DNA from 2 places in the Oceanobacillus sp. CAU 1775 genome. Region 2 is predicted to be linked to the other one. Evidence: a T-box and tRNA genes for the amino acid it is inferred to sense, from the RefSeq annotation. Region 2 holds a T-box; the other holds one or more tRNA genes.
What was found. The T-box of region 2 lies ahead of alaS (alanine--tRNA ligase). A T-box ahead of a tRNA ligase gene usually reads a tRNA of that ligase, here a tRNA-Ala.
Positions count from the first base shown of each region.

Region 1: it encodes a tRNA-Ala, which carries the amino acid that the T-box ahead of alaS (alanine--tRNA ligase) is inferred to sense. The anticodon was not compared.

Region 1 is NZ_JBTLRO010000012.1:23,290-39,388, reverse strand. Features, by position in the region: gene ACXYMZ_RS15535 (methylated-DNA--[protein]-cysteine S-methyltransferase) at 1-448, opposite strand, end outside; gene ACXYMZ_RS15530 (AI-2E family transporter) at 469-1,641, opposite strand; gene ACXYMZ_RS15525 (MFS transporter) at 1,815-2,981, opposite strand; gene ACXYMZ_RS15520 (squalene/phytoene synthase family protein) at 3,266-4,093, shown strand; gene ACXYMZ_RS15515 (DUF4956 domain-containing protein) at 4,128-4,802, opposite strand; gene ACXYMZ_RS15510 (VTC domain-containing protein) at 4,803-5,561, opposite strand; gene ACXYMZ_RS15505 (hypothetical protein) at 6,048-6,593, opposite strand; gene ACXYMZ_RS15500 (MerR family transcriptional regulator) at 6,737-7,480, shown strand; gene ACXYMZ_RS15495 (heavy-metal-associated domain-containing protein) at 7,655-7,864, shown strand; gene ACXYMZ_RS15490 (hypothetical protein) at 8,156-8,605, shown strand; gene ACXYMZ_RS15485 (hypothetical protein) at 8,663-8,872, shown strand; gene ACXYMZ_RS15480 (GNAT family N-acetyltransferase) at 8,940-9,461, shown strand; gene ACXYMZ_RS15475 (hypothetical protein) at 9,471-9,674, shown strand; gene ACXYMZ_RS15470 (response regulator transcription factor) at 10,325-11,008, opposite strand; gene ACXYMZ_RS15465 (NAD(P)-dependent alcohol dehydrogenase) at 11,166-12,359, shown strand; tRNA gene ACXYMZ_RS15460 (tRNA-Ala) at 12,537-12,607, opposite strand; gene ACXYMZ_RS15455 (thermonuclease family protein) at 12,874-15,081, shown strand; gene ACXYMZ_RS15450 (YhdT family protein) at 15,221-15,499, shown strand; gene panF (sodium/pantothenate symporter) at 15,493-16,099, shown strand, end outside.
Region 2 is NZ_JBTLRO010000004.1:299,143-315,241, reverse strand. Features, by position in the region: gene ACXYMZ_RS09490 (hypothetical protein) at 38-679, opposite strand; gene ACXYMZ_RS09485 (hypothetical protein) at 935-1,618, opposite strand; gene greA (transcription elongation factor GreA) at 2,235-2,711, opposite strand; gene udk (uridine kinase) at 2,862-3,491, opposite strand; gene ACXYMZ_RS09470 (O-methyltransferase) at 3,507-4,148, opposite strand; gene mltG (endolytic transglycosylase MltG) at 4,244-5,359, opposite strand; gene ACXYMZ_RS09460 (DUF1292 domain-containing protein) at 5,546-5,836, opposite strand; gene ruvX (Holliday junction resolvase RuvX) at 5,850-6,263, opposite strand; gene ACXYMZ_RS09450 (IreB family regulatory phosphoprotein) at 6,264-6,530, opposite strand; gene alaS (alanine--tRNA ligase) at 6,624-9,269, opposite strand; T-box leader at 9,398-9,597, opposite strand; gene ACXYMZ_RS09440 (AI-2E family transporter) at 9,641-10,708, opposite strand; gene ACXYMZ_RS09435 (hypothetical protein) at 10,774-10,959, opposite strand; gene recD2 (SF1B family DNA helicase RecD2) at 11,023-13,335, opposite strand; gene ACXYMZ_RS09425 (tetratricopeptide repeat protein) at 13,361-14,023, opposite strand; gene mnmA (tRNA 2-thiouridine(34) synthase MnmA) at 14,039-15,151, opposite strand; gene ACXYMZ_RS09415 (cysteine desulfurase family protein) at 15,166-16,099, opposite strand, start outside.

The DNA of each region.
Region 1 (16,099 bases), on a different contig from region 2:
TACCATCTTTATTAATTACACGATGACAAGGGACTGCGATTAGAATGGGATTTCTTCCAATCGCTGTACCGACAGCACGAATACTTTTGGGGTTTCCAATTCTGTCGGCAATTGCAGAATAGGTAGCTGTTTTACCATATGGGATCTTTTGCAAAGCATCCCAAACGGAAAGTTGAAATGGCGTACCATATAAATCCAAGGGGAAGTCAAAAGTATCACGTTCCCCATGAAAGTATTCTATAAATTGATTTTTATATGGTTCGATAAAACTAAGGTTTTCCTCAAAGGTAACCGTTGAAAGTTTTTTAGAGAGCCAGGTTTTCATGTCGTCAAGGCCTTCATGAAAACTTCCTGCCCAGACTAAACCCTTTTCCGTTGCAGCAAGAAACATTGTCTCTTGATCAATTGTAAGTGTTCCATAATATATTTTCTTTACTTCAGAATTCATCATGAAACCCTCCAACTAAATTAGTTTTTCTCTTCACTCTCATCTTTAATAACGGGATAAAATCCATGTTCCTCACCGAAGTGCTCATTATATCTTCGTTTAAATTTACTATAGATATATTGGACAAGAACTTTCACAATCGCATAGCCCGGAATTCCGAGAATTACTCCAACAATGCCAAAGAGATTCCCTGCTACTAGTAAGACTATAATAATTGTTAGTGGATGTATTTTCATTGTTCGTCCCATAATATTTGGTGAAACAAAGTTACCCTCTAAGAATTGGACAACAATCCATACAATAATCATTTTAATTAACATAAATGGTGAGTCTACAACAGCGATAATCAGAGCTGGTGCAATTGCAATCATTGGCCCTAAATACGGAACAACACTTGTAATTGCTGCGACTATTGCAAGTGTAATCGCATAATCCATGCCAATAATTAAGTAACCGATATACAGCAGCAACCCGATACAAGATGCAACTATAATTTGACCTTGGATATATGAACCAACTTGTGTATCCATATTATGAATGATTTGATTAACATCTTTTCTAAATCCTGGCGGCAATAATTTAAAAAAGTATTCTTTAAATCTATTTCCATCTTTTAATAGGAAGAATAGAATAATTGGGAAAGTTACAATCGTTATTACTACATTTGTAACAGTTGATGCAACGTTTTGAACACTTTGGATCGCATCTAGTAAATAACCACCAATCACACTTGGTATATCTCCGAAGTTATCCATTACCCAATTATAAGCATCGTCATAATACGGTGCGAGGAATGAATTTTGTAACCAAGTCGTAAAGCTAGCACCAAGCTCTCCTAAGTAATTTGGGAAAGTCGTAATTAGATCTTGTACCTGCTGCTGAATAAGTGGTGCAGTGAGAAGTACGATACCTGTGATGATCCCACCAATAGCAAGAATTAGAATGATAATTCCCCAGAGTCGCGGAATACGAATTTTTTCTAAAATGTTTACTATTGGATTTAAAAGATAAAACGCGATAAAGGCTAGAATTAATGGTGGTGCGACAGTTGAGAAAATAACGATAAATGGATGAAAAACGAAATCAATTTTTGTATAAACTAAAATAGTTATCCCGATAAGTGCTAATAATGCAAAAAGAAAGAATAAATTTTTTCCTCCTAGAAATTGAATGAATCTACTTGTCTGCTTCATTTTCTACCCCTTTAATCAGATTCTATTTTAAAATGTTCTATTTTCTATTAGACATATTATAAGTTACTTCTATAAAGAATTACAATGGTTTACTAGATTTCTTATCGTTAAAAAAACATCTACATGCTAAGTTTATAAAAGATAGCAAATAGATGTTTGATTTTTGTTGAGTTTTAATTCGTCAATGATTTCTCGGGAGCATTGCTTTTTTGCTTGAGAGAGATAAGCATTGTTCCTAAAGCAATTACAACGAGTATGCCTCCGACGTATGGGTTCCATTCAATTGATGCTTGATCGACAACGATTCCTCCGATGAACGATCCGAAAGCAATCCCAAAATGAAGTGCAGAGTTATAAATACTTACTTGCATATCAGCTGTCTCGGGAGCATTATCCATGAGATAACTCTGTAAGGGTGGACTTATCGCCCAACTCATGACGCCCCATACTACCAATGCAAGAATAAATAATGGAAGTATTGTAGTCGTTTGCGGTAATAAGAATATCGCAATCATAAAAGTAATGATTACAGTTAAAGAAACACGCTGCACCCCAAACTTATCAGCCATCGTTCCTCCAATTGCACCGCCACTAACGGCAGCAATACCAAAAACAAGGTAGATCAAGCTGATGCTATTTTCACCTAATCCCATCGTTATTTTTACATAAGGAGTTAAGTAAGCATAAAGCACGGCATGACCAGATAAAAGAGCGAAGACAGTCAAATGCGCGAATAAGATTTTTTTATCTTTCAGTGATTGGAATTGTTCTTTTATTGAGCTAACTGGCCTTGGTGGGACTCGCTCCATAAAGAAATGGACACCAATCATACTAATAACCGTTAGAATGACAATCATAAGAAAAGGAGCACGCCATCCAAAGAAGTTTCCTAGGCTTAAGCCAATTGGGACCCCTAACACAAGCGAACCACTAACCCCCATACTTACAATACCTATCGCTCTTCCACGATACCTGGGTTCAACAATATTTGCAGCCATCACAATACAAAGAATAATTAATATTGATCCACTCGCCGCAGAAATAATTCTTCCTATAAATAGAATGCTGTATGTCGGACTGATTACAGCAAGAATATTCCCGAATAAAAACACAAAAAGCGCGATTGTTGTTAGCTTTTTTCGTTCCATTTTTGCTGTGAGAACGAGAAGAATTGGCGCTGAAATCCCGAATGTTAATGAAAAAATGGTAATTAACATTCCAGCAAGCCCTATGCTTACACCTAAATCAATCGCTATCAGATCTAAAATTCCCCCAATAATTAACTCAACCATTCCTACAACAAAGGAAACGGTCATTAAAAAGTACACTCGTTTATCCATGATGTTACACCTTTCACATTTAGATGTAAGTTCAAAAGTCCGGTAAAAATGACGCTTCGAATCTCGCACGAATGCTCGCTTTTCCGCCTCGAAATTCTAGGTCCTTTTTATCCTCCTTTTGAACAATCTAATTAAAGTACAAATACCATCTTAATTGCATTTCCATGAATTTACAAGGTAGAGCATAGGAAAAGCTCATTCAAAAGCAAAGTTAACAATAAACAAGAAATAACGGCACATTTTTGTTATACTTGTATTACTTCAGTTTTGAAGGAGGAAATAATTTGAGTACGGAAGCGAATTTACAAAAAGAAGCAATGCATATTTTAAAGCTTACGAGCAGAACTTTTTATATACCAATAAAATTATTAAAACCAACACTTCGGAAAACAGTAGGTGCTGCTTATTTATGCATGCGTGCAATTGATGAAATTGAAGATCATGAAACAATGCCTGCAGAAAGTAAAATTAAATTACTGGAAGCAACGAGTGAACTATTGAAAGCGAATAAATTTGATAGAACCGCATATGAAGCCCTAACAGAGCCATATCATGATGATTTACCTGAAGTAACACTTAGACTCGCAGACTGGGTGGAAATTTGTCCTGATGATATTGTAGCTAAAGTAATGGAATCAACGAGTGAAATGGCTGAAGGTATGGCGAAATGGGTAGAAAAAGAGTTCGTCGTACAAACAAAGGAAGATCTTGATGAATACACCTATTATGTTGCTGGGTTAGTTGGTGTCATGCTATCTGATATTTGGCGATGGTATGATGGTACTGAAACAGATTATGAATTAGCTTTGGGCTATGGACGTGGCCTTCAAGCTGTGAATATGCTAAGGAATCAAGATGAAGATGCCGAGCGTGGTGTTCGTTTCCTTCCAGATGGTTGGACTCGAGAAGATATGTTTGATTATGCTTGGGGGAATCTTGATAAAGCAGATCAATATATGAAAGACTTAAAAACGAAAAATATAATTCTTTTCTGTAAAATACCTCTAGCTTTAGCGAAGAAGACATTACGTGCAATGAATGCAGGTCAAGAGAAAATGACTAGAGTAGAAGTAGAAGAAACTGTGGATGAAATTTTAAATGAAACAAAATAATGGGTGAGCGCCATAATTTGGCCTCACCCTATTTTTATTCGTTTTGCATATATGTTAAGGAGACTTTTAAATTCGCATTTTTTTCTCTTATGCGATCAAGTAAAACTTTATCCTTGGTCTCCATTTTTGTCCGAATCGCGTACGTGTACATAATCATCGTTCCTAGATTTGTCGTTTCTACTTGTCGTAAATGGTTAGAAATCGTAAACGCTTCAAAAACATCATCAAGTAAATTCTCATGATTTAAGTTTTCTGGAACAGTTACCTTTAGAATCTGCGTATCTTTGCCTTTTCCATATTCAAATTTATAAAGTAGATAAAATAAAATGCTCGCAAAGAAAGTCAATATAATCGCTAATTCAAATTGATACAAACCACATGTCATCCCAACCGAAAGTCCAAAGAAAATATAAGCTATATCCTTCGCGTCCGTCACAGCACTACGAAAACGGATTAAGGAAAATACTGCAAATAAACCAAACGCCACACCTGCATTCCCGCTAACCACATTCATAACCACAGATACGACCACGCTCATTATAATAATTGTATGGACAAAGTTCTGCGAATAGCGTTCACCTGTAAAAGTAAATTGATAAACTAACGTAATAAAAATACTCAAGACAGATGCTAATGTCATTGCTGTTAAGGTAAGAACTAGCGACCCGTCCGTTCCACCCGAACCGAAAATTTGATTAAATATATCCATTTATATTCCTCCTATTGTTACGTTTTCTAATGCAGTCCCAACTGGTGGGGCCATATTATTTAAAAGTTCCGTGCTTGTGCAATACTTTGACGCACTGCGCTGCTCACAATTTAACTCTTGCAGAATCCGTGTGAGCCATAAAGGCACACTATCATTTACCTTCACCTCAAGTACAACTAAATTTTCATCAATAAATAAGTCACCATAAGGTCCGTTTTCTACCTGCAAATCATCATTTCTACATCGTAAATTAAAATCGAAAGTCATTCGCAGTTCTTTATCCTTGATGCCATGTAAAGCATGTCTGTCGTAGCTTACAACCATTCCAGGTTCTAACTGATATAGTTTACGAAAGTAATCAATTTCTCTAAGTACTTGTTGGTTTGAAGTTTCATATTTTGTGAGATCTTCATCCATTTCATGTAAATACCTGTAGGCTTCCGAAAGCGGGATTAGCATCCTCCGCTTATTAACAACTTTCTTATGCTTTTGTTTTACTTCAAAAAAAGCAGTACTGTTTAAATCAGCATCATTATAGACACGTAGTCGGAGCTTTTGCCTGTACCTCAGCTTGTTCTTAGTCTCGTAATAAATCTTATTATCTGCGCTTTCAAAGTAAAGACTAGTCACCGTGTACCTGCCCTCATCCCCAAACTTGTCAGGTCTCATATAAGGAGCAATTCTCTGTATAAGTGCATTGTATTGTTCCAGTGTAATTAAGTATTTTTGTTCTTTTCTTCTAAAAATTTCTATTGCCATCCCTAACCCCTCCTTGATTACTTATCTTAGACTGCGAGAGTAAGAGTGTGATGTGAGATAGATTAGAAAATGGTTAGAGTTTGGTAAAGATGTGTTAATGTGTGGTGGGATTTTGGGTTTTGTGGAGGGGAGGCAATTGTGAACTTGGGCGGGAACTATGTGAACATCGGCGACTTAATTTTGAACATTAGGTAACTTCCATGTGAACATCAGCGACTTCACTGTGAACTTCAGCATTTGAGCATAAATTAACATTATTTACCAAATAATAGTGCGAGAATCAGTCTGTAGCAAAAGCTACGCTGCCCCCAATTGTGAACTTCGGGATATTGTGTGACAACTTCGGTGGAAATTGTGTCCACTTCGGGATATTCTGTGACGACTTCGGGGTAAATTGTGACAACTTCAGGATTCGCAGCTCAAACTACCATTCTCAACCACTAAAACAAAAAAATCAGCACACCACCTAAGGTATGCTGACACCAATCAATAACACTGAAATGATTGAATCTGCTCTAAGTCAATTCCAAAATAAACCCACCGATTTCTTCTCCAGCGGTAGCCTGCAATTGAATTGCGGCCTACGAATACAGGGTAAAACCAGAATGCATCACGTCTTAGCCATACATACGTAAAACGGAAAAGACAGCCGCGAATTGCTCCGGGATCAACTGCGAAAGTTTGGAATTGTGCTTGCTGCGGAGTGAATCCAGGTGGTGGTGAAGTTGGTGGTCCACCTTGCCCTTGCTGTTGACCTGGGAATCCACCTCCACCCGGTGTTCCACCAGGAAATCCGCCACCCCCAGGGAAACCTCCACCCAGTGTTCCTCCAGGAAATCCGCCACCCCCAGGGAAACCTCCTCCGGGCCCTCCAGGAAAGCCTCCACCACCAGGAAACCCGCCGCCTGGCCCCCCTGGAAAACTAGGTGGTCCAAATGGCGGGGCTTGTTGACCACCGCCGAACATCTGCCCTAATAAATACCCTGGCAAATTAAACTGTCTATCTTCTTCATCATATGGATAGTGATTCATAAATACTAGCCTCCTATCAAACTATTCCCTTCACTATATGGTGAAAATGTCTAGAAGGGGATTGAATTTAGAAAGAATGGGCTATTCTAAAAAAGTATTGACTCTCACGTTACGTTATAGATTATATTAAAAAGTGAGGAGGGATTAGCATGAAGATAAAGGAAGTAGCTGACCTAGTGGGGATTAGTGTGCGCACACTACATCATTATGACGAAATAGGATTACTCACCCCCGACGATATAACAGCATCAGGTTATCGCATGTACTCACAAGAAAATCTTCAAGAGCTACAACAAATACTATTTTTCCGTGAGCTTGGTTTTCCGTTGAAAAAAATAAAAGAGATTATTCAGGATCCGACCTTCGATAAAACGGAAGCTTTAAAATTACAGCGGAAAATGCTAACACAAAAGAAAATACAACTTGAGCAATTAATCGAGACAATTGACAAGACTATTTTAAATATGAAAGGAAAGATTGAAATGACAAATCAAGATAAATTTAAAGGCTTTGATTTTAGTAAAAATCCATATGAGGCAGAAGCAAGAGAACGCTGGGGTGACAAGGCGGTCGATCAGTCGAATGCCAAAATTAACAGTAAATCAAATCTAGAAGTAAAAGACATGGAAAAAGAAGTCAATACAATTTATGAAAGGCTAGCGAATGTTCGCCATGAGAAACCAGACTCAGACATTGCACAGCAGTATATCCACGACTGGTATACATTCCTTCAAAAGGTAGGAAGCTATTCGCCAGAGGCATTTAAAAATCTAGGGGAAATGTATGTGAGTGATGAGCGATTCACAAAAAATATTGACCAATTCGGGGATGGACTTGCAGAATTTATGCGAGATGCAATGCGTATTTATGCAGAACGACTAAATTAATAGAATTTCTCCTAAATCTTGACCTCCGTCAATTACGGAAAATCGAAAATAGCTTACACTATAGTTAGTAAGAAAAAGCACCACACTTTATTAATATAATAATTGACCTAGGTCAAAGATTTAAAAGTATTCACCCTATATAATAGAGGTAGAACAACAAAGGAGAGGATTTTAATGACTAATATTCAATTACAATTAGAGCCCCTTACATGTCCGTCTTGTATTAAAAAGATAGAAACTGCGGTGAAAAAGATGTCGGGAGTAGAAGAAGCGAGAGTGCTTTTCAACTCAAGTAAAGTAAAAGCATCAATCAATGAATCCGAAGTAACAAAAGATGATCTAAAAGAAACGATCGAGAAATTAGGTTATGAAGTAATAAAATAGTGAGAATTATAAGCATAGCGCCTTAAAGAAAGGGTGCTATGCTTATTTTTAATGGTACAATTTACTATAGAAAGTAGCCAGATAAAATTTATAATGCCTCAGTTTATAATCTTTTTAGCTGGGGCCATTATTATGCTTGATAAATGGGATTAGATTAGAGATAAGTATCTAAGCGCAGAATTAATATAAATTTACAACAAAATCCCTAGAACAAATTGAAACTTTTTCCAAATTCATTCGTATGTAAAGATAACTAAATATTATGTATTCCGATAGAAAGGGGAAGTAATCATGAAAAAGCTTATTATTTTTCCGATACTTTTATTTGTCCTAATGCTTGCAGCTTGTAATGACGATGACGAATTATCTGGCCAAACTTTTGATATTGCATATATTCCAAGTCCAATTTCACAAGAGAATTTCGATAACCCTAATCGCTATGATTCTATTATGACTTTAGCTTTTTCGAATGGAAAAGTGGATACCGATTCTATTAATTTTAAGAAAGGGACATATGCGTTAGAAGATGGTCAGCTGACTGTTCATTTCGAGGACGATAATGAATCCTTGAAAATAGAATTCTGGGTAAACGAAAGCGATAAAGACTTCAGTATGTATTCTGCAAAAATTCATCATGCTGAATATCAAATCTCAGACAGCGAGCAAATAAGTCGATTTAAAAATTTAAGCCTTAAATTGCATAAAGATGTTCCGATCGAATTCTTAAAAATAGAGTCATAGAATATAGAAGTTTAGCAAAGTAGATAAAAGGTATTCATTTTATAAGGAGGGAGTTAGATGAATAAAAAGTATGTGCTTGTATTTATTGCTGGTATAGCAACAAGCCTATTAGTTTTACCATTACTTTATGCATTAGGAGTTCCAACTTATGATGTTCTGTTAGCTTCTTTATTTGGTGAAAACAAGATCTTGGCTACAGGCTTTTCACTGATTCTTATCATAGCTATTTTATTTGGGCTTGTTAAATACACTAAAAAATACGGGTAATCTGGTTTACTATTTATTTTTATCATATTGATGGTTGCAAAAGAGTAAAGGGGACAGGGAGAATGGCATGAAAGAATTACATTCACATTCCATAAAGATTAGACCAATTACAGAAGGTGATTTTGAATATGTGCACGTTTGGAGCAAAGATGAAAAGTTCTGTATGGCGAATGAGTGGGAAATAAATAGAAGTGAAGAGGAACTTTACGAGTGGTGGCTACACTGTGTTCGGCAGGATGCGAAAGATTTTATCCGGTTGGGGATTGAGCATCATGAGAAAATGATTGGTTACGCAGACTTAGCAGCTATAAAAGAAAGTACAGCAGAATTAGGAATTGCTATCGGTGATAGCACGATGTGGGGGAGAGGTCTGGGATTTACTGCGATGCTCCACACAATGAAGTATGGCAATGAAAACTTTGGGATCACGTTATTCACGGCAGAAACGCATGAAGATAATTTACGTTCACAAAGAATGCTTGAAAAGCTTAGATTTAAGGAAGTAAGTAGAAAAGGTACCGAGACTTATTTAGGAAGAGAAAATCAATTGATTCAATATAGGTTGGAATACAATACTTCAAATTTATGAGGTGAGGTCTTGCGAAAAAACGTTAAGATAATATTATTTTGGTCGATTGCTGCTCCGGTTATTGTAACACTTATACGTATGATTATAGACTTTTCATTAGGTAATCGTATTGAATTACTTTCCTACTTACCCGTTTTTGTTGGAATCGCTCTTGCAGGCTTAATATTTGGCGGACCACTACATTACCTTGCAATAAAATCTAAAGAGGGTTAGTTTACAACTTTGTAAAAGACAGGTAGCTTTATCATCTTAAGGATTCTGAAAGCCGAATATCCCAACCAAAGCCATAACTAAATTAAAAATAAAAAATAGAGAACTGCTAATCATTAGAAATAACTTTATTCCACTTTTTTTCAGCAGGAGTGCGATAAGTAAACTAAGCAATGCATAAAGGGATGGCAGGAAAACAGCGCAGCCCGTTAGTCCGAACGTAATGATTTCCAGAAAATCTATAGATGTGTTTAGAGTGATCCAAGGAAGAATACTAAGTACTGCTAATATGGAGGAAATAATAACATAAACAATCTGCATGATTAATCTCCTATTTATAGACCTAATACTTTCGATTATTTAAATAGTATTATATAGTTTGTGATCTTGTTCTTCAAACCAAAAACCTCCAATTAGAAAAACAATTCTTTAAAAAAATCCAAATAAAAAACGCCTATATAAATATAGGCGTTCACGAAATTTGTGGCGAGTGAACGATGTGGTTCACATTCACATCAATACCTTGTTCCTCGTCTTACACAAATCAGCTCATCGCTAGACTAGTATAGCATGAATTCTTTAAAATAACGAATTAAATTTAATGGAAATAAATAAAAAAACCCCACGATTGTTTCTCTTTATTACGCCAGCCCCTATAAAATCCCCAGCCGATACATATTCGCTACTGCATGTGCTCGATTGGATGCGCCTAACTTTTCTCTCGCAAGTTTTACATATTGCTTTATTGTTAATTCACTTAGTGAAAGATTTGTCGCTATTTCCTTAGTGGAGCAGCCATCTGCAATTTGTTTCATTACTTCAAATTCACGTTTACTTAGCAATTTTTGTTCTGCGTACGTTTCATTGATTCGGTTCCCGACTTGCTTGCCAAATTGAGCAATTGCTTCGAGTAGTTCTTCTTTTACTTCTATATTTTCAAAAACATAAGTGTAAAGAAAAGCAATCACATTTCCCCTTTGTAAAATAGGAGACACCAAAAATCCACTCAAATTTTTATTTAGAATATAGTTGCTAGAAGTGATCTTGAATAATTCTTCTCTTCCAACAAAAACTGCCTTTTTTTCCTTGATGGCTATCATTATAGCTGGCACTGTTCTAACATCATAGCGTTCATTATGAATATATCGTAATTCATTATCTTCTAGAGCAATGACACCTTCTCCTAAAAAACCAATCGGAGAGTATCTACAAAGATAAACGTTACTTACCGGAAAGTTCTTCAGATATATTTCCAAAACTTTAATTAATCTTTCCTCATGTGTCTCTAAATCATCCAATTTTGCAAATTGCTCTTCAAAAGTAGGTATACCTAACATATTATCTACTCCTTTTGTGGTAGTACAAGCATACAACATTAGGAATATAATAACCATTAAAAATAGTTTAACATTGGTAATGAAAGCGCTTAACAAAACGGTTTAGTTAAAAAAACACATATCCAATTTAAGTTTTAAAATTTAAGGAGGAATTTAAATGAAAACAAAAGAAGAAGTAGCAAATGTAGTTTCAGGGGAATGTCAGTTGACGACGAAAGCAGCTGTCATTAATGGTGTGAATGAAGATTATCAAATGGAGGAACTTAAGCTTGGTGAACTGCATGCAACGGAAGTTCTTGTGAAAATGGTTGCGAGCGGAATTTGTCAATCAGATGAAGGAATGCGTCTAGGAGGCGGGTTGGCTGTTCCAATGCCAATCGTTCTTGGCCATGAAGGGGCTGGAATTGTTGAACAGGTTGGTAGCGCTGTTAAAGGATTAGAAGTAGATGACCAAGTCGTTTTAGCTTATGATTATTGTGGAGCATGTGACAGCTGTCGTACGGGCTACCCATCAGCATGTGATGACTTTGTTGAATTAAACATGGGCGGTGGAGAACGTCATGATGGATCACATACATTTTATAGAGAAGATGGTACGCCAGTTTCTAACTTCTTGAAACAAAGTTCTTTCTCAACTTACACAATTACTGGTGAAAATAATGTGATTAAAGTGGATTCAGATGTCGACTTACGTAAAGTAGCACCACTTGGATGTGGGTTAATGACAGGTTATGGTACAGTAGCGAATGCACTAAAACCAGAGACTGGCTCATCGATTGCAGTATTTGGTACAGGTACAGTGGGTCTTTCCGCATTAATGACAGCAGTAGTTGAAGGTTGCCATACTGTAGTTGCAGTTGATATCCATGATTCACGCTTAGAATTAGCAAAAGAGCTAGGTGCTACGCATACAATTAATAGTAAAACAGAAAATCTTGAAGAACGTATGAAAGAAATTACAGGTGGAAAAGGTGTTAACTATTCTATTGATACGACAGGTGTATCACAAGTTATCAAATCCTCTATCGAAGTTCTATCAAAACGTGGGGTGAGTGTTCCATTAGCTGTAACTCCGAATTTAGTAGAGTTCAGTACGTATATGGAATTAGTAATGGGTAACCGTAAAATTATTGGTGTCAGCATGGGGGATGTTGTTCCACAAATTGCTGTTCCGAAGATTGTGGAATACCATAAACAAGGAAAATTCCCATTCGATAAACTAAACGACTACTACAAATTTGAAGAAATCAATGAAGCATCTGCAGATTCCAGTAAAGGTGTTTCCATCAAGCCTATCTTGATTATTGATGAAGAATACCGAAAAGATGAACCGATTGAGTATAAGAATTAACGTTACAACAATCGTTGCAAAAGTTTAAAATGAACTATCCTTTGCCTACTTGGTAAGGGTAGTTCATTACTTTATTTTAATTCAACGATAATGTCCTCAAGATGTATTTGAATATATAATAAAAAAGACCAAAACCATTAAGATTTTGTGTCTTTTTTTGATTTGTTTATTTTTGTATGGAGCCACGGAGAATCGAACTCCGATATTTTGCATGCCATGCAAATGTAATCCCATTATACTATGGCCCCTAAATTTATAATGCATATTTGATTATATGATTAAAAAGTAAGTAAATCAAGCAAAGTATATTTAAGGAGCTAAACTTAAACATCCAACTTTCGTACTGTTTCAAAAAGGGAGAGGAAGGACAAAATAACCCTTTTACTCCTTATCTAGGTGTAAAGTTCTGTTAATTGTTTAAATTTACGAAAAGTTAATACCAATTTAATCTACTATATGTAATATTGTAATTGACCCTTGAATTCGAGGGAATAAAAAAATGTGGAGGAAGAGAATGAAAAAATCATTAACGCTTAAAGTTTTTAATCTCTTACTTATTTTAGCTGTAGTATTTATGAATTTCACAGGGGCTTTCGCAACGATAGCTTCTGCTGAAAACGGTGAAAATGTCGCTGACGACTTATTTATTTCGGAATATGTGGAAGGTAGTTCGTTCAATAAAGCGATTGAAATTTATAATGGGACAAGCAGTACGGTAGATTTGTCAGACTATCAAGTGGCTCTTTACTCTAATGGAGCGGCAACAGCTTCACAAACACTTACATTATCTGGAACATTAGAACATGGTGAAGTTTTCATACTCGCTCATGCAAGTGCTGATGATGCAATTCTTGCAAAAGCTGATGTAACGAATAATGCTGTCATTAATTTTAATGGCGATGATGCTATTTCTTTAAATAAAAATAATGAAGTGATTGATGTTGTTGGTGAAATCGGTGTCCGTGAGAACTTTGGAGTAGATGTTACACTCGTTCGTGTACCAGGAGTTACTTCACCATCAACGATTTATAATACGAATGAATGGGACGCATATGCTTCAAATACTTTTGCATACCTAGGAAGCCATACAATGGACGGTGTTACTCCAGTGGACCCACCTGAAGAGCCAGGTGAACCAGGAGACCCGGGAGCAGGTGAATATTCACTTGAAGAAGCACGAAATCTTCCTGATGGGACAATTGTTCAAGTAGAAGGTGTTGTAACAGCAGACAACCGTGCTATCAGTAATGGTGCACAGTTCTCAACATACATTCAAGATGAAACAGCAGGTATTAACTTATTTGCATATACACAAGGGAATCTTCCTGATGTCGTTAAGGGAGATAAAGTTATTGTTACCGGTGAACTTGCAACATATAATGGCTTGAAAGAAGTAGTACCGGTATCTGTTGAAATTATTGCAGAGAATCAAACATTACCAGAGCCGAAACAAATTACATTAGAGGATTTACAAAATCCAGCAATTGCAGAAGGCTTTGAAGGACAGCTTGTTCAATTACAAGGATATATTAACAGAGTTCCTGACAGTCTAGCAGGCGGTGGTTATAACGTTTCAGTTATCGACGAGGACTTTAATGGGACCACGCTTCGAGTAATGGAAAATGCTTTAGATATTACACAGGTTGAAGCAGGTTACTGGTATGATCTAACGGCGATTGTTAGTCAATATAATACGTACCAGCTCATTCCTACTGAACAGTCGGACATTGTAAAAAGTGAAGAACAAGCCGCACCTCCATCTTCAGCTGGTTATTATGAAGCAACAGTGGCTACGATTACAGACGGTGATACTATCCGTATCCAAGATCCTGTATTTGGAGAAACTCGTATTCGCTTCTTAAATATGGATACAGCAGAAACGTATACAGCAAAAAATAAAGCACCTGAAAGAGCAGAAATTAATGCGAATCAGAAATATTTTGGTGATTTAGCAACAGATCATATTACATCATTGATTCAGCCAGGCGACAAAATTTATCTAAAGATTGGTGATCAACCGACAGATGATTATGGTAGAGTTTTAGCAGAAGTAATCCGTGCGGCAGATGGGATGAATATTAACTTGCAAATGGTAAAAGATGGATTAGCAACATCTTACTTCATTGCACCTTTTGATGAAGAAGCATACCCACTCTACCAAGAAGCAGTAAAGACAGCGAAAGATCAAGGCTTAGGGATTTGGAATCCAGAAAATCCATTGCTTGAACTACCATTCGCATTCCGAGCAAACGATGATCAAAAAGGCTTCCTGCGTTATGTAGGTAACTCTGACACGATGGAATATGTGGAACCAAATGCATGGGCAACAGTTCCAGTTGAAAAACGTATATTCTTTGTTAGTGCTGAAGAAGCAGAGTCTTACGGTTTCGTCCCTGAAGGAACAGTGGTGGATCCTGAAGATCCGGAAGAACCAGAGGAACCGAATTATGTGGTAATCGAACCAAAGAAAAATAATGGAACAGCAACCATTCATACAAAACAATTAGATGTTGTAAATGATGGAGATCATGTACTAATCAATATTTTCAATGAAAAGAAACCTCGTGATCTTCTATTAAATAAAAAACAAGTTGATATTTTAAAAGACAAAAATGCAACCCTTACAGTTACAGATGGTGTTGATAAAGTAACTATTGAAATGAATGACGTGAAGGATAAGGTGCTTAAAGTAAGTTTTAGTAAAAAAGTGAAAAACAAGTAGGTTGTAAAATGATAGATCCAGCTTTAAAAGGCTGGGTCTATTTTTATGCAAAAAATTTATAAGATTAAATCTAGTACTTCACTTAAGGGAGATACTCCGATAGAATATAAACATAGATTTTTTCACGAGGAGGGTTCTCTTGGAATCGTTAGATAAATACGATGTAAATAAAATAGCCAATCGTGAAGCTTTGATTGGTGTAGGGTTGGCACTTTTTAATTTTTTCTGGTGGTATGGCTTTGCCTATGGGTTAGGTAGCAAAGATCCATCGGAGTACTCTTATGTTTTTGGCTTCCCTGCATGGTTTTTCTATAGTTGTGTCTTGGGATTTGTCGTGATGGTAGTACTTGTGATTTTTGTAATAAAGAAATTCTTTGTTGAAGTACCAATTGAAGATGAGGAGAGCGATGAATGGTAAATTGGGAAGCGATTATTCCATTATTAATATTCTTAGTCCTCATTAGTGGGGTTGGGATATGGGCAAGTAAATATGTACGTTCGACGAATAGCTTCCTTCAAGAATACTTTCTCGGTGGAAGAAGTCTTGGCGGATTCGTTCTCGCAATGACAATGGTTACGACTTATGGAAGTGCGAGTAGTTTTCTAAGTGGGCCTGGAGCAGCTTATAATCAAGGGCTTGGCTGGGTACTTTTGTCGATGTCGCAGTTAGTTACAGGTTATTTTGTATTAATGGTTTTAGGAAAAAAATTCGCTATTGTGACTCGTAGATATAAAGCAGTTACGATTGTCGACTTTTTAAAAGAGCGTTATCAATCCAAATGGGTAGTGATTTTGTCATCATTAAGTATATTAATCTTTCTTTTTTCAGCAATGTCTGCCCAGTGGATTGGTGGGGGACGCTTGATTGAATCCTTAACAGGACTTCCATATCTAGCATCTTTATTGATTTTTTCTGTTTCGGTTTTAATTTATGTAATTATTGGTGGTTTTCGATCAATTGCACTAACTGATGCTATTCAAGGAATCATCATGGTGACGGGTACATTGGTTTTACTAG
Region 2 (16,099 bases):
CTGTTTCTGTTGAATCATAATTTTAAGTAATGACACCTTATTCATGTCTTGCCATGTTATCAGGAATAACCCAGATAACTTGGTTACTCGTACCAGCTGCTACGTTACCTTCAGCCTTACCAAAGAAATATTCATCAGCTGTATAAATGTCCCCTATAAACTGAGCATTCTTTTCTTCGCCTGGTTGTATTTCACCTTCAAAAACTTCAAGACTGTCAAACATCTCCGCACCATTAGAAGAACCAGAGGCTTCCAAATCGTCTGTAATTTCCATATCGTACATTATTTCTTCGGCGAGAATAACATTGTCACCAATATTTTTAAAAGTTAGTTCTAGAACGATTAGTTCATCAAATAAAGAAGGTTCACCATCTAGTTCAGAACCTACAATTTCTGCAGAATGCAATGTAACTTCATAAGTTCCTAATGTAGTTTGAAAAACGCCAGTATCACCAATTGTAAGATCACGTTGATCCTCCTGAGTTACTTCAAATAAGCCGTTCGATGAGTCGGATGTGCTTTCGATATCATTACTATCTTCAGTTGCTGCTCCCTCTTCCTCAGCCTCAGTAGTTATAGTTGCACTTTTATCATTATCATCATTATCGTCACTTGTACTACACGCTGACAATGTAAAAATAAATAGAATCAAACTAAGTAAAATCATTGCTTTCTTCATTATGAATCCTCATTTCTTTCATTTTCATTTGTGATGCATAGATAATTTTCAAATGAGCAAAGTTCGATCGCCAACCCGCGTATCCTCTATGGTTCTTCAATAGCTTTTATTTCGTTTTCTGTAGTTTCACTCTTCTTTTTCCGATGTTTAAGTAATTGCTAATTCTTATGATACTGAACATTCCTCAATATTTCCTATACCACTTGCAGCTTGAAATATGTATAGGGACAAATCATAAGTTTATCCCTAAGGTATTTATTCGTCTCTAGTTTCTTCATCCAAGATAGTAAACCTTATTTCGTTATGACCTCCAGAAGCGACTGATCCTGAACTTGAACCAAAATAGTATTCATCAGCAGTTCTAGTATCTGCTATAAACTGCGCTTCCCTTTCTTCACCTGGTGCGATTCTACCTTCGAAGAATTCGATACTATCAAAAGAAGCAGCTGCATTCGTATTATCAGAGCCTTCTAAATCTGTTCTTATTCCAAGGTTTATCATGACATCTTCAGCAATAATTGGTAAATCACCGACATTCTTAAATGTCATCTCTAATAGAATGATTTCATCCAATAAAGCTTCTTCTCCATCAAGTTCTGTACCAACCATCTCTGCAGTATGAACCGTTAATTCATAAGTACCAATAGATGTTTGAACAAGCGCAGTATCTCCTAGTCTTAAATCAGTTTGAGCCTCTTCCGTCACTTTGAAAGAGCTGTTCATCGTATTAGACCCTGTTCTTGTTCTACCACCCTCTACTTCTTCGTTACTTTCTTCCTCATCTTCTTCCTGTGTATCCTCTGGTTCAATATCATCAGTTACTTCAGTTTCTGAATCTTGATTCTCATCTGTAGTTGTTTCTTCAGCATCATTGCCACAAGCAGCTAGCAATGTAACGGAAAGTAGTCCCGTTAGTAATAACAATAATAGTTTCCTCATTTTGACCTCCATATAAACTAAAAGCAAATTAATTATGATTTTTAACTTTTTCACGAACGTTACACCTAATATTACTAAATTGTTCACAAAATGGTAAGGCTTTTTATTAAAAACAGTAGTTGTTACCTATGTTACAATTATTAATATATTGAATTCATTGGAATTATCTAATGAATTCAATGTAGATTTTGCTTAAAAGCTTTTGTTTTAAGTAAGAGTCAATTCCTACGTACGGATTTTAGCTAATTTTCTCCTTAACTAGATTTAGACTCTATTGAAAATGATAGTTTTTAAAATCTTCATAAAGAGAAGTTTTTTAAAAAATAGAAGCAAGATAGGTAATTCAAAGCCAGAATACTATAGTATTAAATATCCATTAATTATAACGACTGAGTAATTAGACTTATTTGTAACGTATCTGTAATATAAATGTAATAATAACTATTTTATTTATCCCTAGTAAAGTATTAATTAGGTTAGTTTGATTCATCAAAAATTACAATACTATCTGACACTCAAATGAAATTCTATTTGAAATTAAAATAAACATATGCTTACAAAAAAACCAAGTCTGCAATGAGACTTGGTTTTTATTTGTTCTATTATTAGTTTCTTACTATTCTACTTTCGTAATACGCACCTGAATGTCCCCACCTGGAGTATTTACAGTAACCTCTTCGCCAACTTCTTTTCCAAGTAAGCTTTGTGCAATTGGTGAGTCATTTGAGATTTTACCTTCAAATGGATCTGCTTCAGCACTACCTACAATAATATACTTTTCTTCTTCACCATCTGGAAGCTCTTGGAATGTAACGGATTTACCTAATGAAACGATATTTGAATTCGTATCATTATTTTCTATAATAACTGCATTACGAACCATTTTTTCAAGTTGAGTAATTCTTTGTTCAACAAATGCTTGTTCTTCTTTTGCAGAATCATATTCCGAGTTCTCTGAGAGATCACCAAAATCACGAGCGATTTTAATTCGCTCAACAACCTCTTGTCTTCGATCAGTTTTTAAAAATGTTAACTCTTTCTCTAATTTCTCTTTTCCCTCTTCTGTCATATAATAGCTTTTCTCTATAGACATCTAAAACACTCCTTTATAATTTCCAACATTTACACGTTGATTTACATTAGTTAAGATATAATGTATGCGCTTCATTTCTAAATATGAAGAGATACTATCCACCATCATGGCAGATTTTCTTAGATAATTCAATATCTATTTGAAGTTTACTTACATTTTATTTGATAAAATTGTTGAAATTTTACTTGCAAGTATGTCAATTGCTACTCGATTTTCTCCACCTTCAGGAATAATGATATCCGCATATCGTTTTGTTGCTTCAATAAACTGTAAATGTGCTGGTCGCACACTAGTTAAATATTGATCAATTACTGAATCAAGGCTACGACCTCTCTCCTTGATGTCACGTAGTAATCTGCGAATAATTCTTAAATCAGCATCTGTATCAACAAATACCTTAATATCCATCAGATCCCGTAGTTCGGCATCCTCTAATATTAATATACCTTCGACGATAATTACATCCTTAGGCTCCATTGGGATGACTTTATCAGATCGTGTATGCATTTTATAGTCATACACTGGTTTTGAGATGATTTGATCCTTTAATAGATCCTTTATATGCTGAATTAGCAGTTCATTATCAAATGCTAATGGATGATCATAATTTGTATTTAATCTTTCTTCAAACGATAGATGACTTTGATCTTTATAATAATAATCCTGTTCTATTACCAAGATAGATTTATCAGTGAATTGATCAAAAATAGCTTTTGTAACTGAAGTTTTTCCACTTCCACTTCCACCTGCAACACCTATTACTAATGGTTTATTATTCACTGCAATTTATCTCCCTTAATCTTTCTTATAACTTATCATCACGCCATCTCCGAGCGGGATAATTGATGTAATATATTCTGGATGTAAACTAACACTTTTATTATAGTTTCTGATTTTTTTTACCATATTTCTTAATCGTTTCGGAGCAAGCTCAGGTTGTAAAACATATCCTCGAAAAAGAACATTATCAGTAACGATAATTCCGCCCTTACACAACAGTGGGTGTGCAAGTTCAAAAAAGTCTTGGTACTTACCTTTTGCAGCATCAATAAATATGAAATCAAATGTCACATCATCTATTGTTAGTTGATCCATTACTTCTAAAGCATCACCAAGATGAACTGTGATTTGTTTCTCTTTGTTTTGTTTAGTAATGTTTGATATGGCTTCATTGTATCTTATTTCATCTTTTTCAATCGTAGTTATATTAGCATTCGGATTTGCTTCGGACATTCGCAATGCAGAGTAACCAATAGCAGTTCCAATTTCTAATATATTTTTAGGTTTGTGGATTTTAATTAAGTTCAGCATATAATCAATACTTACACTACTCATGATTGGTACATTGTTTTCAATTGCATATGCTTCTAATTCTTTTATCCAAGAATCCTTTGCAGGTAAACATTCCTCTAAATAGCTTTCTATCTGTTCATCCATATATAATACCTCTTTTTTATAAAATACGATTCCTTTTAAAAGGAGAAGAGTCTGAGAAATAACATTTACGGTTATCACTCAAGCTCTCCGAAGTCTTACCTATATGTTTGTATATTTTGGTTGTGTTCATCAAGTGTTTCGGCATAATAAATATTTCCAGCACTGTCATGTAAGAAATAGAAATAATTATTGTTTGCTGGATTTATAACTGCTTCAAATGAGCTCATGCCAAAGTTGCTTATTGGGCCAATAGGAAGCCCTTCAATATAATAAGTGTTATATGGTGATTCTATTTCTAAGTCCTCATATAATACCCTATCTTTGTGTTCCCCATGTGCATACAATACAGTTGGATCTGTTTGTAGTCGCATCCCTTGTTCTAGACGGTTATAGAACACTCCTGCTATCTGTTGGCGTTGATCATTAGCACCGGATTCTTTTTCAATAATCGATGCAAATGTGAGTGCCTCATGAACGGTAAAATCTCTGTTAGCTATTGTGTCTAGGTAACCAGTCACTACCGAATTAGTCTGATCTAGCATCATTTCAATAATGGACTCAATGGAAGGGTCCTCTTCATATATATCATAAGTAATACCAAATAAATACCCTTCTAACGGTGTTCGTATATCTTCATGCAATATATCTTCTGAAAGAATATTAGGATATCTACTTATTAAATCATTCAGATAATCTTCATCATTTGCAATTTCAACAAAATCCTCACTAGTAAAGGAGAACTTTCCAGAAAAGATTTCCGCTATTTGTTCCACAGTTAACCCTTCAGGAACTGTCACCCGGTGGGTAGGTTCGAGAACTATCTTCCCACTCTTAAGTGATTCTATAATTTCATCGAGCGTCATCGTAGGGCTAAACGTATACTCGCCTGCTTGGAAACCAGATTCATTTTTAAAACTTATATAAAACCTAAATATAAGTGCACTATTTATAATATTATTTTCTTCCAAGATGGATGCTATCGTTGAAGTTGAAGAGCCAATTGGTATCTCAATATCAACTGTTTCTTCACTTTCTGAAGCCACAGGTTCTAGTCCGCTTTTCACGAAAGAATAACCCCAAAACACAGCTACTACAAGGGCTATTGTCACTAAAAATAATACGATAAAAACAATTTTACGAATCGTACTTGCTTCCTGACCTTTGGCATTTCTATTTTCTCTAAATCTATTTAGGAAATTACCTTTTGACATAAGACCTCTCCCTCTAACTCGGTTTAATCAATGAAATGAATAAGTGAAACATCTGTTGATGCAGTGATAAACATTTAGTTTCACCTATTGGGCGAGTTCTTCCTGTGAGGAAAACACCCTATCATTTTATGCAGGGAAAAGCTGATGTCCTCTTCAGACATCAGCTCAATTAAACATTTAAGATGGTTAATCTTCATTTTCCTCTTCTTCTGCTAATGTTTGGAGCATTTCTTCAACCATTTCCCATTCCTCATCCGATTCGATAGGGAATAAAGAGAAATCTTCTTCATCATCGTCTCTTTCTTCATAACGAAAAGCATATACTTCAACTTCGTCATCTTCAGCCTGTTCAATAGGAACAACAGCAACATATGACTGTTCTGTCTCGTCTACATCAAATGTAAATAATACTTCGAATAAATGTTCATCGCCGTTTTCATCAGGAATGATGATTCTTTCTTGTTCTTCTAATGGCATGTAGTCACCTCATTTATTTTTGATCAAGATACCCCTGTAATATCATTACAGCAGCCATCTTGTCGATTACCTTTTTTCTTTTTTGCCTGCTTAGATCTGCCTCAAGCAAGACCCTTTCGGCAGCCATCGTAGATAGACGTTCATCCCACAACACAACTGGTATTCCAAACTTCTTTTCAAAGTGTCTAGCATATCGCTGCGATGCTTCGCCACGTTCACCGATTGTGCCATTCATATTTTTTGGCAATCCAATGACAGCTTTAGTAATTTCATACTCATCGATAATCTTCTTCAATTCTTCATCTGCAGAAGGAATATTACTCTCATTCCAATAAATAGTTGTTATACCTTGAGCTGTCCAACCGAAGGCATCACTAACAGCTACACCTATGGTTTTCGACCCTACATCTAATCCTATAATTTTCATCTAATTGTTTTTCTGCTCTTTCAAATAAAATTTCACAAGCTCTTCAATTACTTCATCTCGTTCGACTTTGCGTATTAAGTTTCTCGCGTCTTTATGTCTTGGGATGTATGCAGGGTCACCAGAAAGTAAATAACCTACAATTTGATTGATTGGATTGTATCCTTTTTCCTGCAATGCTTCATGTACAGTAAAAAGAATTGTTTTAATATCTTGTTCAAATGGTTCGTCTGAGAAATTAAATTTCATTGTCTTATCAATTGAACTCATTGTGACACCTCATTCCAAGTTTTTCCCACTTCACATATTCTATCATATATATTAAAAACATTATAACCTTTTCAAGTGATAGTTACAAACCCATTAGCCATTTATCGTTTGTGATACATATTTCTTAACGGATTCTAATGCTTCTGCAATTTTTTCAGGCTTGCTTCCTCCAGCTTGTGCCATATCTGGACGGCCACCGCCACCACCACCGCAAATTTCCGCAGCTTGTTTAATTAAATGACCAGCATGTAATTTACGTTCAATTAAATCTTTTGAAACTCCAGCAGCTAATTGAACTTTTCCTCCTTGTTCAGTAGCTAACAGAATAACAGCTGATTCTAATTTTTGTTTTAATTCATCTACCATATTACGTAGCTGATTCATATCTTTAACATCTACTTGTTGAGCTAAAACAGTGACTCCTGATACATCTTCTGCCTGCTCAACGATGGAAGCAGTACCTACATTAGCTAGTTTCGCACTAAGTGACTCATTTTCCTTTTGTAGATTCTTTAACTCTTTTTGTAAGCCAGCAAATTTTTCGATTGTTTGTTTATCTTCATTTGCTTTTACAAGTGATTTAACTTCATTTAGGATTTCAGCTTTTTCATTTAAGTATTGGTAAGCAAGTTTACTTGTTACTGCCTCAATACGTCTTGTACCTGCTCCAATTCCACCTTCAGAAACAATCTTAAATAAACCAATCTCAGATGTATTTCGTACGTGGCACCCACCACAAAGCTCAACACTAAAGTCACCAACCTGTACTACGCGAACAATATCGCCATACTTCTCACCAAATAACGCCATCGCTCCTAATTCTTTTGCTTCATCAATTTTCATTGAATTTATTGCTACGTCAATGGAATTCCATATTTTCTCGTTCACAATCGACTCAATTTCTACAATCGCTTCACTTGATACAGCTTCAAAGTGTGTGAAATCGAAACGTAATCTGTCAGGAGTAACTAAAGAACCTGCTTGATTGACATGGTTTCCTAACACATCTTTTAATGCTTGATGTAGTAAATGTGTTGCTGTGTGATTTTTAATAATACTATTACGGAACCTTTCTTCAACAATCGCTCTTACTTTATCACCTTGCGCAATCTCACCATCTTTAACAACTACACGATGAATATGCTGGCCTTTTGGTGACTTTTGTACGTCTTTAACATAGAGACTAGCATTGTCAGTATAGATCCAACCCGTGTCAGCTACCTGTCCACCACTTTCAGCATAGAAAGGTGTTTCTGCTAAATAGAGATAAACTTCATCGGCTTCTTGAGCGGATTGAATTATTTCGGTCTCATTAAAAATAGTTGCAATAGTAGTAGTCAACTCTAACGTATCATAACCTACAAAGCTACTCTCTACATCGATTTCATTCATTAGGCTATTCTGCACTTGCATGGAGTCGACTTTTTGCCTTGCACTTCTAGCGCGCTCTCTTTGCTTTTGCATTTCGTTTTCATATTCTACTTCATCTATTGTAAAACCATGTTGTTCTACATATTCAGCAGTTAGCTCTTTAGGGAACCCGTACGTATCATACAAACGGAAGACTTCTTTACCAGGAAATACTTTGTTTCCTGCAGCCTCTTCTTGTTTAATAATAGAAGTAAGAATTTCTAATCCATCATTTAAAGTCTCGTGGAATCGTTCCTCCTCCACTTTTATTATCTTTATAATATAATCTTTTTGTTCAAGAACCTGTGGATAATGATCCTTCATAATCGAACCAACTGTTTCAACTAAGTCATGCATAAATGGTTGCTCGATACCAATGTCTTTTGCGAAGCGAATTGCTCTTCTTAACAACCTTCTTAATACATAACCACGGCCTTCATTAGATGGAATTGCGCCATCACCGATAGCAAAACTAACTGTTCGAATATGATCAGCAATAACTTTATAAGCAGTGGTTGCTTTCTCTTCTTGCCCATAAGTAAGATTTGCTATTTCTTCAATTTTATTAATAATAGGCATAAATAAGTCTGTCTCGAAATTTGTAGGTACATCTTGAATTATTGATACTACTCTTTCTAGTCCCATTCCAGTATCAATGTTTTTCATTGGCAGTGGTGTATACGTATCATCAGGGTTGTGATTGAATTGAGAAAATACGAGATTCCAGATTTCTAAATATCTACTATTTTCTCCACCTGGATATAATTCAGGATCATTTAAATCATTTCCATACTTCTCTCCACGATCATAGAAAATTTCCGTATTTGGTCCACTTGGTCCTTCCCCGATATCCCAGAAGTTTTCTTCTAAACGAATGATTCTTTCTTTAGGAAGTTTAATTTCATGAAGCCAAATATCGTACGCTTCATCGTCTTCAGGGTGTACGGTAACTGACAATAAATTCTCGTCGAAATCAAGCCACTTTTCACTTGTTAGAAACTCCCAAGCAAACTGGATTGCTTCTTTCTTGAAATAATCCCCAATTGAGAAATTACCTAGCATTTCAAAAAATGTATGGTGTCTTGCTGTATACCCTACATTTTCTATATCATTCGTACGAATCGCTTTTTGTGCATTAACGATCTTCGGATTATTTGGCACTACTCTACCATCAAAGTACTTCTTCAATGTAGCAACACCACTATTAATCCATAAAAGACTTGGATCATCGACCGGTACAAGTGATGCACTCGGTTCCACCGCATGATCTTTCTCTTTAAAGTAATCGATAAACATTTGTCTAACTTCAGCAGATGTTAACTGTTTCATATAAAATCCCTCCATAAAATACTTTTGTTATTCCAGAAATGGCGCTGTTAAAGTTCATTGGTGTTGAGGATAAACCCGCTTCGGACTTTAACATAGCGAATAAAATAAAAAAATCCCCTCTCTGCAAATGCAGGGACGAGATTGTCGTGGTACCACCCTAATTATGAATATAAATTCATCACTCTAGCATGGTAACGGTTTGAAACCGGCGGGGATTAGCCGCACTCTAATGGTAGCATTCCATAATCTCTTGTTAGGATTCTTCCAGCAATGAAATCCCTCTCTAGAAACAAAAAAATTATGTACTGGTCATTTTTAACGATTTAAAATATATTCTTCTGACGATATTATATTGAAAAAACCTTATGATGTCAATTAGTAGTCGTCCACGGGGATAAATGAATGTAAAATACTTTCAAAATAGTAAGCACCGGCACGGCCAAAAGCATTCCAATCACACCAAATAATTCACCACCCAATAGCAATACAAAAATAATTGCAACCGGATGGATATTAATACTCTTTCCTACAATATAAGGAGAAAGTAAGTTCCCCTCAATAATTTGAATAACAACCACAGCAATAATCACATATAAAGCTAAGCTTGCAGACACTGTATACGCGAGGATAACTGCAGGGATTGCTCCAATAATTGGACCGAAATAAGGAATAAGATTTGTGATTCCAAAGAGAATTGCGAGTAACAAGGCATATGGAACATCCAACCATTTAAATATCAGAAAAGTTGTTAGCGCTACAAACGAACATACGATTAACTGTCCCCGAATATATCCGCCTAAATTTTTATCAATTCCTTCAGCAACCTTCTTAAAGTATTGCCTATTTTTCGTTGGAATGATTTTCATAAAAAATCCTTTTAACAATTGTTGATCCTTTATAAAATAAAAGACTAAAACTGGAATAACAGTAATGATTATAATCATATCGAAAATATGCATGAACCCATTCATTAATTTCGTTAATAATTGGTCTAGAATCGCTTCTATATTAGTAAAAAGTCCATCCACCTTTTCATGGACGGTCTCAGGAAGAAAAGCAGTATAATCATATATACTATAAATAAAGTCATCATACATTTTAATAAACTCAGGAAAATTCTGTGTTAAGTCATTTAACTGTTGAATAATTAATGGGTAAACACGATAAAATAGAAAACCTATTCCCCCAAAAAATACCGTATATATTAAAAGAACTGCCAAACCTTTATGTATTTGGTGTTTGTTTAGAAAGGATATCAAAGGATATAGTAAATACGCTAAAAAACCAGCTATTAAAAACGGAAGTGATATTCTCCAGATAAACTGGAAAAAGATAATGTAGATTGGATATGTTTTATAAACCAGATAGGAGAATATCAATAATAAAATGGCAAATAATAGTAAATAAATAAGATTTTTATTTTGAAGGAACCGAAGCATAGTAACACCTCCAATAGTTGAAAGGTCTTTTAAAACAGTTAAAGCTCTTTAACTAATCGGAGTCATTAAATACTTCTTTCTTCTTCTGTAAATAAATCATTTAGTGGACTCAGACTTCCGTCCATTTCTATTTGATGTAAGTTAATTTTATTTTTATCTACGACAACTTCAATATAACAATTCCAACAATAATATGCGTGTAATCCTATTTTCCCTAGGTTACTTCCTCTACAATTCGGACAATCCACCACTATCAACTCCTGATTAAGAACTATATAATAGCCTAACCAGAAATATTATGAACTATACTTTTTTTACATGAAATCATAAGGACTAATTTCTTCTTCATCTGTTTCTGTCTCTGGCGAACTATCCGTTTCTAACCTTTGTTGTAATTGACTAACAAGTGTTGTATAACGACTATTTGTATCTATTGTCGCCACACCTCGAAATAATGCTTCTTTTTCCCCACAAATGATAAGTGATTTTTTACTTCTTGTTATAGCAGTATAAAGTAAGTTCTTCCTTAGCATTCGATAGTAGGAGGATAAGACAGGTAAAATGACGATTGGAAATTCACTGCCTTGTGACTTATGAATGGATATACAGTACGCATGCATGAAGTTACTATAGTCTTTTCTCTCATATACAATCTCTTTTTCTTCAAAAGCAATAACAACCTGTTCTTTTTTTTCAACATTTTCTTTCTCAAAAAAGATTGCAACGATTTCTCCAATGTCCCCGTTAAAGATTCCATCTTCTGGTTGATTAACGAGCTGAATTACCCGATCACCGACACGATAGTTTGTATCATGCACCTTGATTTCTTTCTTCTTCTCTGTTTTTGGATTAATCATTTCTTGAAGTTCAATATTAATTCGGTTGATGCCAGCTTCTGTCCGATAAATCGGTGCTAGTACTTGAATGTCATTCGGTTCTATTCCTTTATCAACTGCACGCTTATAGATAGTTGCTATCACTTGGACCATCTGTCTTTCATTTGCTTGAATAAAGCTAAAATCACTCGCATTTTTTAATGATTCTTCTTCCAATGCATTATTCTTTATTTCATGTGCAAGTTGGATGATTTTTGAACCTTCTTTTTGACGATAGACTTCATTTAGTCTTACGATAGGAATTCTTTCACTTGATAAAAGATCTGAGAGCACCTGACCAGGTCCAACAGAAGGCAACTGATCTTCATCTCCGACTACTAAAACCTGCATATTATCGGGAATTGCTTTAAATAAATGATTAGCAAGCCATATATCAACCATCGAAAACTCATCAACAATTAAGAAGCGACCAGATAGTGGATTGTTTTCATCACGGTCAAACGTGGTATGCCCATCCCATCCTAATAGCCGATGTACAGTTACGGCTGGAAGGCCAGTTGACTCACTTAATCTCTTTGCTGCTCGACCAGTAGGTGCTGTTAAGACAAAAGGAAATTCTCCCTTGCTCTCATAATCATCTATATCTAAGGAAAGGTCATGAATCGTTGCATAAGCCTTAACGATTCCTTTAATTACTGTCGTTTTTCCTGTCCCGGGCCCACCCGTTAATATCATTAATTTAGAATGCAATGCTTTCTCAATTGCATTAAATTGTTCTTTCCCATAACTCAGTACTTCTTCCTCTTCAATTTCACCTGTAATTTTTAATAATTCTGCTAGGGTTGTCTCTGATTCAACTGGCTTTCTTATAATTCTGTTGAGATTTCCTGCAAAATTATCTTCTGCATAATATAAGGAAGGTAAATAAACATTTTTATCTATTACAATGACTTTCTTTTCAGCGTTTAAAGCTTCTAATCTTTCCAAGATGACTTCTTTTTCAAGTTGGTATAGGCCTAGTAGCTGATAAACTTCTGCAACACAATCATCAATAGGTAGATAAACATGACCATCTTGAATACTTTTTTGAATGACAAAAATACATCCAGCCCCAATTCGGTTTGGATGTGTCATGGAGATGCCATTTGCTGCAGCGATACGATCGGCAGTTTGAAAACCAAATCCATCAACATCAAATACGAGTTGATAAGGATCGTCGTGAAGCACAGATATGGCCTCTTCCTTGTATTTTTGATAAATCTTTTGTGCCATTTTTAGACCGAGTTGATAATTTGATAGTGAAATCGCAACATTCTCAAAGCCCTGATGCTCTACTAAACTTTCAAATAAAGAGTTTGCTGCTTTTTTACTAAGACCAGAAATATTGTTTAGATAAGATGGGTCATCTAAAATTTTCGGGATTGCATTTACACCTAATTGGTCAACAATTTTTGTTGCAGTCTTAACACCAATTGCGTAAAATAAATCGCTTGAAAGGTAACTAATTAAACCTTCTTTTGTATCGGGGATATATGTTTGATAAGAATCAACCCGATATTGAACACCAAACCGTGAATGGTCCTCAAATTCTCCAAAAAAGAGATACATGTTTTCTTCTGTCAACTGTGTAAAGTACCCTTTTACTACAATTTCCTTCTCGTCGAAATCTTCGTTCGTTTCATCGATTAGAACTTTTACGATCGAGAAGTTTTCCGCTTCGTTGTTGAAAATCGTATATAGTACAGTACCTTTGATAAACTTTTTTTCGGTTAGACTCTCTTCGTTTTCCATTATAAACAACCCCACATTTCGTTGCTTAATTCTCTTTAAGAAACTTCTCTATCTGTTTCTTGCCATTTCCGGCTAAGTAGTGCTCAGGATGGAATTTTAATGCAAGATCAAAATGCTCAAGTGCTTTATCAGGGTCTTCATTAAATGCAGCAATGACGCCCAAATTATAATGGGCATCACTGTGCTCTGAGTCCATGGCTATTACTTTTTCAAAAACGGTTTGAGCTTCCTCTAGTAAGTTTGATTGTGCTAAGGATAGTCCGTATTGGAATAAATAATTCACATCCTCTGGCTCTAGTTCAGTTGCACGAAGCAAGTATGGTAAAGCCAATTTAAATTGGTCCTGATATTGTAAGGAAAGCCCTAATAAATAATAAACATCCGCTTCTTCTAAACCATTCGCCATTGCCGTTTGGAAAAACTTTTGAGCTTCTTGATAATTTTCCTGTTCAAAAAATAAATTACCCAAGCCAAAATAGGCTGTTGCTGCTTTTTTATCTAACTCAATTGCTTTCAAGAAAAACCTTTCCGCACGCTCTGTTTCATTTATTTCAGTCAATAAATTTCCGAAATTTATATAACCGATTGGATCTTTAGGGTTTTCTTCAATAATTTCATTAAAAAGCTTTGCTGCTTCCTCATAATTTCTATCTTTCATATATTCGATTGCTTGTTTATTTTTATCCATTGCAAAGCTCCTAACTTAACCAACGTATTGCAGTTGTTCCTTATTCTTCATCACTTTGTCGATTGTCGCCCCACCTAAACAAACTTGTCCATCATAGAAAACAACTGCTTGTCCTGGAGTAATCGCACGTTCGCTATTAGCAAAATCTACACGAACGGTATTATCATCTAAAATAGTAACTTTCACATCACTATCTTTTTGACGGTATCTAAATTTCGCCGTACAAGTAAAACTCTCTTTAATATCATCTGGATTTATCCAGTTAACATCTGTTGCTATTAATGAATCAGAATATAATTTTTCATTTTCATAACTTTGTTCTACATAAAGTACATTATCTTGTAAATTCTTTCCAACGACAAACCACGGGTCTCCCGCTCCACCGATACCTAGACCTTGTCTTTGACCAATTGTGTAGTACATTAATCCATCATGCTTTCCAATTACTTCACCAGCTAATGTTTGCATTTCACCAGGTTGTGCAGGTAAATACTCACTTAGGAACTCTTTGAAATTTCTTTCTCCGATAAAGCAAATTCCAGTTGAATCCTTTTTCGTCGCAGTTGCTAGGTTATGCTTTTTCGCAATCTCTCTTACTTCTGATTTCTCAAGATGTCCTAAAGGAAACATTACTTTTTCTAGTACATCACTTGAAAGTTGGTTAAGGAAGTAAGTTTGATCCTTGTTATTATCTACTCCACGAAGCATTTCTACTTTCCCATCAACATTTCTAACTTGTGCATAATGCCCTGTAGCCAAATAATCCGCACCTAAAGCTAATGCATGGTCTAAAAATGCTTTAAACTTAATTTCTTTATTACACATTACATCTGGATTCGGAGTACGACCAGCTTTATATTCGTCAAGAAAATAAGTAAACACTTTATCCCAATACTCTTTTTCAAAGTTAACCGAATAATACGGGATATCTAACTGATTTGCTACGCGCACAACATCATCAAAGTCTTCTGTTGCGGTACAAACGCCAAATTCATCTGTATCATCCCAGTTTTTCATAAAAATCCCTACAACATCATAGCCTTGCTCTTTTAAAAGCAATGCTGCAACTGATGAGTCTACTCCACCACTCATCCCAATAACGACACGAGTGTTTTTATTTTCATTCATATTTATCACTTTCCTTAATTTATTAATCTTTTTATGATTTTTGCAATCCTTTTTGCAGCCTCTATTACATTTTCTTCCGAATTCGCAATTCCAAAGCTAAAACGAATTGAGTTGGTTGTGCATGGGTTACCTTCTCCAAACATTGCACTAAGTACATGCGATGGTTCAATACTTCCAGCAGTACATGCACTTCCACTAGAAGCTGATATTTTCGATAGATCTAAATTCGCTAGTACTTGTTCAACATTTGTACCCGGAAAACTTATATTTACAATAGAAGGAACAGTCTCATTCATGCTCCCATTGACTTCAAAGTTAACTTCTTCATTTTTAAATTGTTCTATAAAAAGGTTTTTATACTGTTGATATTCCCCGTATTTTTTATTCTTCGTTTCCTCTGATAACTGAACAGCTTTCTCAAGACCAACTATTGCAGGAACATTCTCGGTTCCAGGTCGGCGCTTTCTTTCCTGTTCACCGCCAAAGAAAAGGGTATTAATTTTTACAGTCTCTTTTGCATAGAGGAAACCAATTCCTTTAGGTCCATTTATCTTATGTCCTGAAACGGTTAGTAAATCAATATTCAAATCTTTAACATTTATATCAAGTAAGCCATAAGCCTGAACTGCGTCTGTGTGAAAATAAGCTTGATGGTCTTTCATAACTTCACCAATTTCTTTAATTGGTTGAATAACACCAGTTTCGTTATTTACGTACATGATTGAAACTAGAATTGTATCTTCGCGTAGAGCCTCTTGCAAATCTGCAATCTTAATTTGACCACTTTCATCTACTGGTAAGTATGTTACTTCGAAACCCTGAGTTTCCAAATATTCAGCAGCATGAAGAACAGCATGGTGTTCTTGTACGGTAGTAATAATATGGTTTCCAGACGCCTTATTTGCGAGTGCAGTACCGATCAATGCAATATTATCGGCTTCTGTTCCA